Rosistilla oblonga: one gene and its partner. The protein of the gene in region 2 interacts with the protein of the main gene of each other region in a pairwise test. Links are inferred from orthologs where the notes say so. Each region holds a gene or a part of one and is shown on either strand. Other genes may lie near its edges.

What was found.
Region 1: the proteins of ssb (region 2) and priA interact in binary tests that used the Escherichia coli proteins (3 or more experiments, as listed by UniProt). The link is inferred for Rosistilla oblonga from one-to-one orthologs.

The regions. Positions count from the first base shown.
Region 1 is NZ_CP036292.1:434,741-438,890, forward strand. The notes cover bases 1,158-4,150. They hold priA (replication restart helicase PriA), read right to left. Parts: upstream 3,826-4,150; coding sequence 1,489-3,825; downstream 1,158-1,488. Other genes in these bases: CA51_RS01545 (DUF1501 domain-containing protein), read left to right, coding at 1,158-1,293; CA51_RS01555 (IS4 family transposase), read left to right, coding at 4,069-4,150. Outside these bases: more of CA51_RS01545, read left to right, coding at 1-1,157.
Region 2 is NZ_CP036292.1:2,011,664-2,016,707, reverse strand. Bases 1-2,728 are described here. They hold ssb (single-stranded DNA-binding protein), read left to right. Parts: upstream 1-994; coding sequence 995-1,462; downstream 1,463-2,728. Other genes in these bases: CA51_RS07155 (transglutaminase-like domain-containing protein), read left to right, coding at 2,266-2,728; rplI (50S ribosomal protein L9), read left to right, coding at 1,563-2,090; rpsF (30S ribosomal protein S6), read left to right, coding at 555-959; pth (aminoacyl-tRNA hydrolase), read left to right, coding at 1-513. Also shown: more of CA51_RS07155, read left to right, coding at 2,729-3,108; CA51_RS07150 (hypothetical protein), read right to left, coding at 3,121-4,008; CA51_RS07145 (efflux RND transporter periplasmic adaptor subunit), read left to right, coding at 4,573-5,044. UniProt on the Escherichia coli protein: Plays an important role in DNA replication, recombination and repair. Binds to ssDNA and to an array of partner proteins to recruit them to their sites of action during DNA metabolism. Acts as a sliding platform that migrates on DNA via reptation.

The sequences.
Region 1 (4,150 bases), 1.6 Mb from region 2 along the record:
ACGTGTGATGGTGTCAGCCGACGCGATGTGCTGCGAGTGGGAGCGTTGGCTGCAGGTGGGTTCTCGCTGACGAACTATCTGAGTATCGCCGAGGCGGGCGAGGTTCAAGCGGGTGCCAAGGCGACATCGGCGATTTTCATCAACCTGCCCGGCGGTCCGTCGCACATGGACACCTTCGATCTGAAGCCCGCAGCCGATGACAAGGTTCGCGGTCCATTCCAACCGATCAAGACGAACGTGCCGGGGATCGAATTTTCCGAGCACCTGCCCAAGCTGGCCGGCTGTGCCGACAAGTTTGCGATTCTGCGTGGTGTCAATCACACGCTGGCCGCTCACGCGTTGGGGCAAGAATATGTGAACACCGGTTCGCGTCCGCTGCCTTCGTTGGAGTATCCCGGTTTCGGATCGGTCGTCTCGATGGAACGCCCCGGCGATCGCGAGATCCCTGGATTTGTGGCGGTCCCCAATATCAATCAACGTCCCGGTTTCTTGGGAGTTCAGTACGCGCCGCTGAATACCAACGCAACGCCTCGAGCCGGGCAGCCGTTTGCTGTCCGTGGCATCAAGCTGGCCAACGGGATGACGGTCGATCAGATGCGTCGTCGCCAAGATCTGTTGAGCAGCTTGGATCGGCGTATGGCGTCGATCGAAAAATCGAGCTCCTTGCTGCAGGGACTCGATCGCTTCAGCGAGCAAGCCTATTCGATGATCACGTCGACACGCACGCGGCAGGCTTTTGACATCAGCAAGGAATCGGAAAACATCACCAAGATGTTCGACGATCAAACCTTCAGCCAAAGCTGTCTATTGGCGACGCGGTTGGTGGAGTCGGGAGTGCGGTTTGTGGGGCTAACGCTCGGCGGCTGGGATACGCATGTCGACAACTGGACCAAGTTGAAGACGGGGCTGTTGCCGCAATTTGATGCCGGGCTCAGCGGACTTCTGAATTCGTTGGCAGCCAAGGGGCTGTTGGAATCGACAGCGGTCTTTGTGACCGGCGAGTTCGGGCGGACTCCGAAGATCAACACCCGTTCGGCCGAAGGTGGCCGCGATCACTACCCACGCTGCATGTTCATGCTGATGGCGGGTGGCGGCGTCCGCGGCGGCCAGGTGATCGGCGAGAGCGACGACACCGCATCAGCTCCGCGACATGAAGCGATCACCCCTGACGACGTCGCGGCCAGCTTCTATCACAATCTGGGGATCGATCCGACGAAGGAATATCACACCGAAACGGGCCGCCCGATCACGCTGGTCCGCGATGGCAACGTGATCCCGCAGCTGTTTTCATAGCGGGTTGTGAGCTGAATTTGTCGAGCAATCTAATTAAATGAGCGAGTCGGGAGTTTGAGATCCCGATGACCGCGCTGCGTCATTTCTTGTTTCCGCCGTAAACCATCAGCACAGCGGCTGCGATGATAACGAAAGTAACCAGTCCGATGGCGAGAAGACCAAGCATTGTCATGTCATTCCTGTGAGTGGGGTTTTCTAAAGCATATCCAGCGGATCGATGTCGACAACGTATTGGATGTCTTCGCCCGATCGATGTTCGCTAGTTGCGGCGCGGATCACATTTCCCAGAGATCCCGCATCGGGACACTGCAGTAGGATATGGAATCGGTATTTGCCACGCAGTTTGGCGATCGGCGGCGGTGCGGGGCCGAGGATTCTAATTTCGGCTTGTTGTGCATCGCGAGCCCGTTCCAGGCTGCTGACCAAGTTGTCGGCGAAAGCTTCGGTTAAGGTCTCCTCGCTGCCGCGGATGATGATCCGGGCGATACGGCCAAATGGCGGATAGGCGAACTTCTGGCGTTGCTGCAGTTCCTCTTCGGCGAACTGGAAATAATCGTGTTGCGAGGCGGCTTGGATCGCCGGATGCTCGGGCGTATAGGTTTGCACGACGACTTCGCCCCCAGCATCTCCACGGCCCGCGCGGCCAGCAACCTGAGTGACTAATTGGAACGTCCGCTCGGCGGCGCGGAAGTCGGGGAAGTGCAACGCCGAATCGGCATTGATCACGCCGACGAGGGTGACGTTGGGAAAGTCGAGCCCTTTGGCGATCATCTGCGTTCCCAGCAGGATGTCGATCTCGCCGCTGCGGAATGCCGACAGCACGCGTTCGTGGCTCCCCGGGCGTCGCATCGTGTCGCTGTCCATCCGAGCGATGACCGCTTCGGGGAACTTTGCCTTGACTTCCATCTCCAGCTTCTGCGTTCCCAGCCCCGAATAACGGATGCCATCGAATCGGCATTCGGGACACCAGGGAGGCGTTCCGATCTGGTAATCGCAATAGTGGCAGACGGCTTTGCTGCCATCGCGGTGATGCGTCAGCGGCATTTCGCAATCGGGACAGGCGACGACGTGACCACACGAAGGGCACTGGATCGTCGTGGCAAAACCGCGGCGGTTCAGCAGCAAGATCGCCTGTTCTCCTTTAGCCAACGCCGCGCGAGTCGCTTGCATCAGCGGGCGGCTGATCGATCCGCCGGTGCGATCTTCCTTCAGTCGCAGGTCGACAAGTTGCACGTGAGGCATCGGGCGATCGCCGACGCGTCGATGCAGCGGGATCCGTTTGTAAATTCCCTTCTTCGCGGCGTTCCACGATTCGAGCGCCGGAGTGGCCGATCCGAGAATCAGCGGAATCCCCTCCAGATGCGCTCGGTAGCGGGCGACATCGCGAGCATGATACCGCGGGATCGTGTCCTGTTTAAACGACGCGTCGTGCTCTTCGTCGATCACGATCAGTCCCAGGTGAGGCGTCGGAGCGAAGATCGCACTGCGGGCACCAACGATCACTTGAACCTGTCCTTCGGCGATCCGTTGCCAATGATGGTTCCGTTCGACGGGGCTCATATGGCTGTGCAGCACGGCGACGCTTTCGAAGCGATCCTGGAACCGTTGGCGAGTCTGCGGCGTCAGGCTGATCTCTGGGACCAGCACGATCGCTTGGCGGCCGAAGCGTTGCAGGTGTTCGATCGCTTGGATGTAGACCTCCGTTTTGCCGCTCCCCGTGACGCCGTGCAGCAACAGCGTCGAATGTTTTCCCGAGTCGAGTGCGCTGCAGATTTCGGCAAGTGCCGCGGCTTGTTCTTTGGTCAAACTGTGGGCGTCGGTCAGCACGTTGTTCCGCGACGGCAGGATGCCTGGCGTCATCACGCGGCGGACCTCGCCCACGATCAATTTTTTTTGCAACAGCTGGCGGATCGGTCCCTCGGTGCAGCCGGCTTGGTCGGCCAGATCGCGGAGCGTCATCGGTTCGGCGGCGGCGATCAGATACTGCAACGCATACTGCTGTTTGGCTGGCAGTTTCGCCACGACCTCGTCGTCCAGCGCTTGTTGCGTCGGAGTGAAGAAGGTGGTCGCACGCGTGCCGGCTCCCATCCGCACTCCCGCCGGAATCAAGGCGTCGAAAACCTGGCCGGGTTGCGCCTGGTAGTAGTGCGCCATCCAGAGCACCAACTGGATCAGGTTGGCGTTGCAAAGCGGTTTTTCGTCGAAGCAGGAATCGATCGGTTTCAGTGCCATCCCGCCGGTCGTCGTCGCGGTGACTTTCGTGCACCAGCCCGTGATCGGTTTGCGTCGCTTGCCCAGCGGAACTTGCAATCGCATTCCGGGGCGAACGCTGTCGACAAGTTCGCTGGGAACGCTGTAATCGAACGGGCCAAAAGGCATTTCCGAAAAGACGACCGTTGCAACGGTGATCTGTTCATGGACATCGGTTTCCCACGCGGGCCCATCGAGGCTGAACAGCGAGCCTTGAGGGTCGTTGGCGGCGGGATCGGAATCGGATGACATGAATTCGTTCGGCAAGGAGAGTTCGGTCATTTCAGGATAATCTGCCGGAGACGATTTGAAGAGATGGTGTAGCCACGCCCACCGCCACTACCATCGGTGCAACGCTCGACAACAACGGTCAATCTTGTCTAACCGCAATGCCGTCAACGAAGCGTAGTGGACGAGGTTACGAGCTGTTGATTACCCACAAGTCGTCGCAAAAACAGCTCGTTTTGGCACGGTATTTGCGCCTGTAGTATTTCATTTTGCACAATGAAATCTCAAGGTGAAAGCATGCAACCGACCAGTATCGCATACGAATTTCAAGATATTCAACTTGGAGACAAACGTCTCAACGATCGAGCCGAAGCGTTGC
Region 2 (5,044 bases):
GGGTTCATGGCTGCGGCCAAATTCGCCCAACAGATCGGTGCCTCTGAAACGAGGAACCGATTTGATGGTGAGGTCGCTGAAGGTCAGGTCGCCGGCACCAAGGCGATCGTGTTGTGCCCCAGCACCTACATGAACGCCAGCGGCGGCAGCGTCCGCAAGGCGGTTGGCTTTTACAAGATAGATCCCGCCGATGTGTTGGTCATTTGCGACGACTTTAATCTGGCTTTGGGCAGACTGCGAGTCAGAGCAAAAGGTTCCAGCGGTGGCCAGAAAGGGTTGGCTGACATCATCCGCCTGCTAGGGACCGAAGAGGTACCTCGCTTGCGAATCGGCATCAGCCCGCCGCCAGCGGGTTGGAACATCCCCGATTATGTGCTCAGCAAGTTCCGCTCCGACGAAGAGGTCGACGTGGAACGGGTGACGGATCGCGCCGCCCAAGCGGCACACGATTTTGTCAGGCACGACGTTGCCTTTTGCATGAATGCCTACAATGGCACTGAACTCGACAAATAATAAACCTTACGCGCGTATCGCTAGATCCTAGGAGAAACTTGGTGGTCACCCACATCAGCACTTACGAAACATTGTTCATTCTTGACAGCAATCATTATGCTCGCGATCCAAACGGCGTCGGAAAATCCGTCGCTGCGATGATCGAAGAGGTGGGTGGCAAGGTTTTGGTCAGCCGATTGTGGGCTGAACAAAAGCTGGCTTATCCAATCGATGGTCACTTCAAGGGAACCTACTGGCTGGCCTACTTCGAAATGGAAGGGACCAAGCTGACCGAATTGAATCGCGCATGCCAATTGAGCGAATCGATCGTCCGTCACATGTCGCTTAAGCTCGACAAGCGATTGGTCGAACCGATGGTCGCTCACGCACGTGGCGAATCGATCTCCACTGAAGGCACCGGCGAAGAATCGACTGAAGTTGAGGCTGCCGAAGTCGCAGCTACCTAAGCGAAGCTCATCGGAGCCGGAGTGCGAGGCAAATCATGGCAAGCTACAATCGTGTGATACTGCTAGGCAATATGACGCGCGACGTCGAACTGCGTTACACCCAAGGTGGCACCGCGGTGACCGATATCGGCCTTGCCGTTAATGACCGACGCAAGTCGCAGACGGGAGAATGGGTCGACGAAACCACCTTCGTCGATGTCACGCTTTGGGGACGCACGGCGGAAGTCGCCAGCGAATACCTCAGCAAAGGCTCTCCCGTGCTGGTCGAAGGTCGATTGAAACTGGATACCTGGGAAACCGAAGGGCAGAAACGGAGCAAGCTCCGCGTTGTCTGCGATCGGATGCAAATGCTTGGCTCTGGCGGCGGTTCCCACCGCGAGGTCGGCGGCGACGACAACTCGCTTCAAGAACCGTCCCATCACTCCGCCCCACCCAGCAACCCGGCGGCGAGCCCAAGCGGATCGCGCGGAGACGATTTCAGCGACCCCAACATCCCGTTCTAGCGGGACGTCGGCGGAAGCCTCGATTGAAACATTGCCAGGTTCGAGGAGCGGACTTGGCTTCCTCACTAATACCGATTGATTCACTGCGAAAGCACTTGAAATGCCACGAACCACCGAAAAAAAACTGCACCGTGCCCACAAACGTCTCCCTAAGGGCGAAAACGGCGGTATCCGCCTGCTGTTGATCCACAACGTCGAGCACCTGGGCCGTCAAGGCGACATCGTCGAAGTCCGCCGCGGCTACGCGATGAACTACCTGATGCCTCAAGGCTTGGCAACCATCGCCACCGATCACCACAAGCGAATGGTCGAGAAGCACCGCGAGAAGCTGCACCAATTGGAATTGGAGAAGCTGAGCGAGTTGCGCCAATACGCCGATCAGATCGCGACTCAGTCGATCACGATCGAAGCCAACGCCAACGACGAAGGTCACCTGTATGGCAGCGTCGGCCAACACGAGATCGTCGAAGCGTTGAAGGAAGTTGGATTCACCCTCGCCGACGACCAAATCCGCCTGCAAGGCCCACTGAAAGAATTGGGACTTTACACGGTCAAGGTTCACCTGCACTCGGAAGTCGAAGTCGACTTGAAGGTCTGGGTTGTTCCAACCGTTACCGCTGGCGAATAATCGCAGCCGGGCGTCGATCGCCGCAGCGTAAACAAACTTCTGAAACGACCCAGCGGATCACGTTGGGTCGTTTTTTTGTGGTTGGACGTTTTATGTTTGGCCTCCGCTGATGCGGGACTCGTTGGCTTGCGCCTCGGCCCGCTTGCGGGTGTGTCGCTACAACAAGGCGGTTTCGATGAAAACGATCTACGTTGGCTGCCAACTCAAATATTACGTCCACACGCCGACCAGCTTTCTGCTGAACATCTCGGCGGCGATGAACGATTTCCAAAGGATCTGCAACGAACGGATCGAAGTCACCCCCGACCAACCGCTGGAACAATGCCAGGTCGGGCCGCTGGGAAATCGCCTGTTTCGCTTGATCGGCCAACCGGGACCGCTGAGCATCGGTTACCAAGCGGAGGTGGAACTGCGATCCGCGGCAGTCGATTCGAACAACGTCGGCGAATCGAATTACAGCAGCCTGCCGCCGGAGGTGCTGATCTTTCTGAACCCCAGCCGCTACTGCGAATCGGACAAACTGAATCGCTTTGCGATGAACGAGTTCGGCTGGCTGTTGCCCGGTTATTCGCGAGTCACCGCGATCTGCAACTGGACCTTCGACCACCTGACCTACACACCGGGAAGTACCGGTCCGTCGACGACAGCCTGCGACGTGCTGTTGCAGCGAGCTGGCGTCTGCCGCGACTACGCGCACGTCGCGATCAGCCTATGCCGCGCGATGGGGATCCCGGCGCGATACGTCGCCGGTTACGCGGTCCATCTGCAGCCGCCCGACTTCCACGGCTTCTTCGAAGCGTTTTTGGACGGGCGATGGTTCCTGTTCGATGCCACGCGGATGGCTCCCGTCGGCGGATTTGTTCGGATCGGCACGGGGCGCGACGCGGCCGACGTCGCCTTTGCTACGCTGGTTGGCGCGGCGGAAAGCGTCGAGATGAGCGTCTGGGCGAACGACTTGGATTCGTTTGGCGGCGGGCCTGGCCCCGACGACGTCCGCTCGGGCCTTAGCTCCGCATAAGCAGACGACCGATCAAGCCAGCGATTTACCGCGCCGCGGCGGCTTGCTGACGACCTGCAGTACCGGCAGCGTCGTGTATCCGCCGTGGAACGTTCGCCGGCCTGCAACGCTGTGGTCGAACACAAAGACGCCGTCGCGGGTGCGGGGATTTTTGGAGCAGCGAAGGATCGCCGCCGCACCACACTCGGGACAGACGACGCGCAGGCCGTGCGTTTCCAGCAACTCGTGGATCACGCGAGTGAACTGCTGATTCGCCTCCAGCGACCCAAACGATGCGCCTCGCAATTGCCCCAAGGTCTGGTCGATCGCATGCCGCATCGATTGCTGCAGTCCCGTCAGCTGATCGGCTAACTGAGCCAATCGGTCGGTCGCTTCGCGGATCGACGTCTCGCCGACCTGCATCCGCCGATGGATCGCCGGCTGGATCAACGACAGCACACCCGCCATGGCGCGGGCGTAGACCAACTTCGGCTGCTGATCTTCATCGCCACCACTATCGGCGACCAACTGCAGCGCTCCGATCGATGTCGAACCGTCGCGGATCGGACCGATCAACGAGACAAACGATCGGTCGATCGGACGCACCTGAGGCGCCAGCGACTGCCAAGCCCCACGCACCATCTGTTCGCACGCCGACAGACAGGAATTCGAGAGCGACAACTGTTCAAACCCGACCCGCGAGATCGGGAACAGCGTGGTCGCGTTAAACGGCCGAAACCAGAACGCACCGGCTGGCGCATGGAACAACCGCAACAAAATGTCTAACGCTTCAGGAAAAAAGGCCTCCAACGCTTGGTCTCCCATACAGACCTTGCGCAGCTTACCGACCTGGATTCCGATCCGCACCGAATCGCGACGCGGAATCCCGCGGAAAGCTTCTACGAGCGTTGCTTCGTTCATGCACTACGTCCAAGCGATCCGAAAAGCGAAATCTGTCCGACTCAATCAACCAACAACTTGGCCGACCGCACCGGCAAGTTCGAGCCCGATCCGGTGGTCGGCAACGAATTTGCAGAAAATGATGGCAAATCGTCGCGATCGCAACGGACATAACGCCTGCGATTTGCTGGCGCATCGGCGGCGGTGGACGAGACGGTTTGTGAGCGATTGTGACGGAAAACGCTGAAGTTTTGTTCCCCGCAATTTCGGCAAATCGGTTGCAATCCGACATACTGCTTATACATTTAGTATAAGCTGCTGCCGATAGGTAATTCTAGCTAGGGAACTCTTGTGGCAGCTGGAGGGTCGTAGATGTCGGCGTTGCATTAAAGCAACACCTGGCAAGAATCCTAACATTCGACAATTTCCGCATCGAAGATTTAAGAAATCTACATGCCCAACGTTTGGCGGTGGAGATCCAACAAGTTTGCGATAGGTTGAAGTTGTCTGAAGCAGGCACCCAGCTCGCTAGGGTCGGTAAAACATTCGATAGGCTCTCTTCCTCGTTCCGGAACACAGCAGAATATGGCTGTCAATCAAGAAACGGTTGAACAAACCAAAAATCAGATCCGCGGCTTGGTCAACGAGATCGCGGCGCTGTCCAAGAGCGGAGCTCCGGCGGAGGAGTACTACCCTCAATTGCTTCAGCGGGTGATCTCTGCGCTGGCGGCGGTGGGAGGTGCGATCTGGTTGTTCGATGACGACCGTCAATTGAAGCTGGAATACCAGATCAACACCAGTCAATCGCTGCTGGAGACCGATTCGGACGACGCCAACAAGCACAACCGCTTGCTGCGCCGCGTCGCTGGAGCGGGCCAACAATTGCTGGTTCCACCCTATTCGGGAACCACCGATGGCGAGGCCGAAGGGAATCCGACCCGCTTCCTGTTGGTCCTCTCGCCACTTCGCAGCGAGCATCAGGTCGAAGGGCTGATCGAAGTCTTCCAACGCCCCGATTCGCCTCCCGAAACGCAAAAGGGTTATCTGCGTTTTTTGG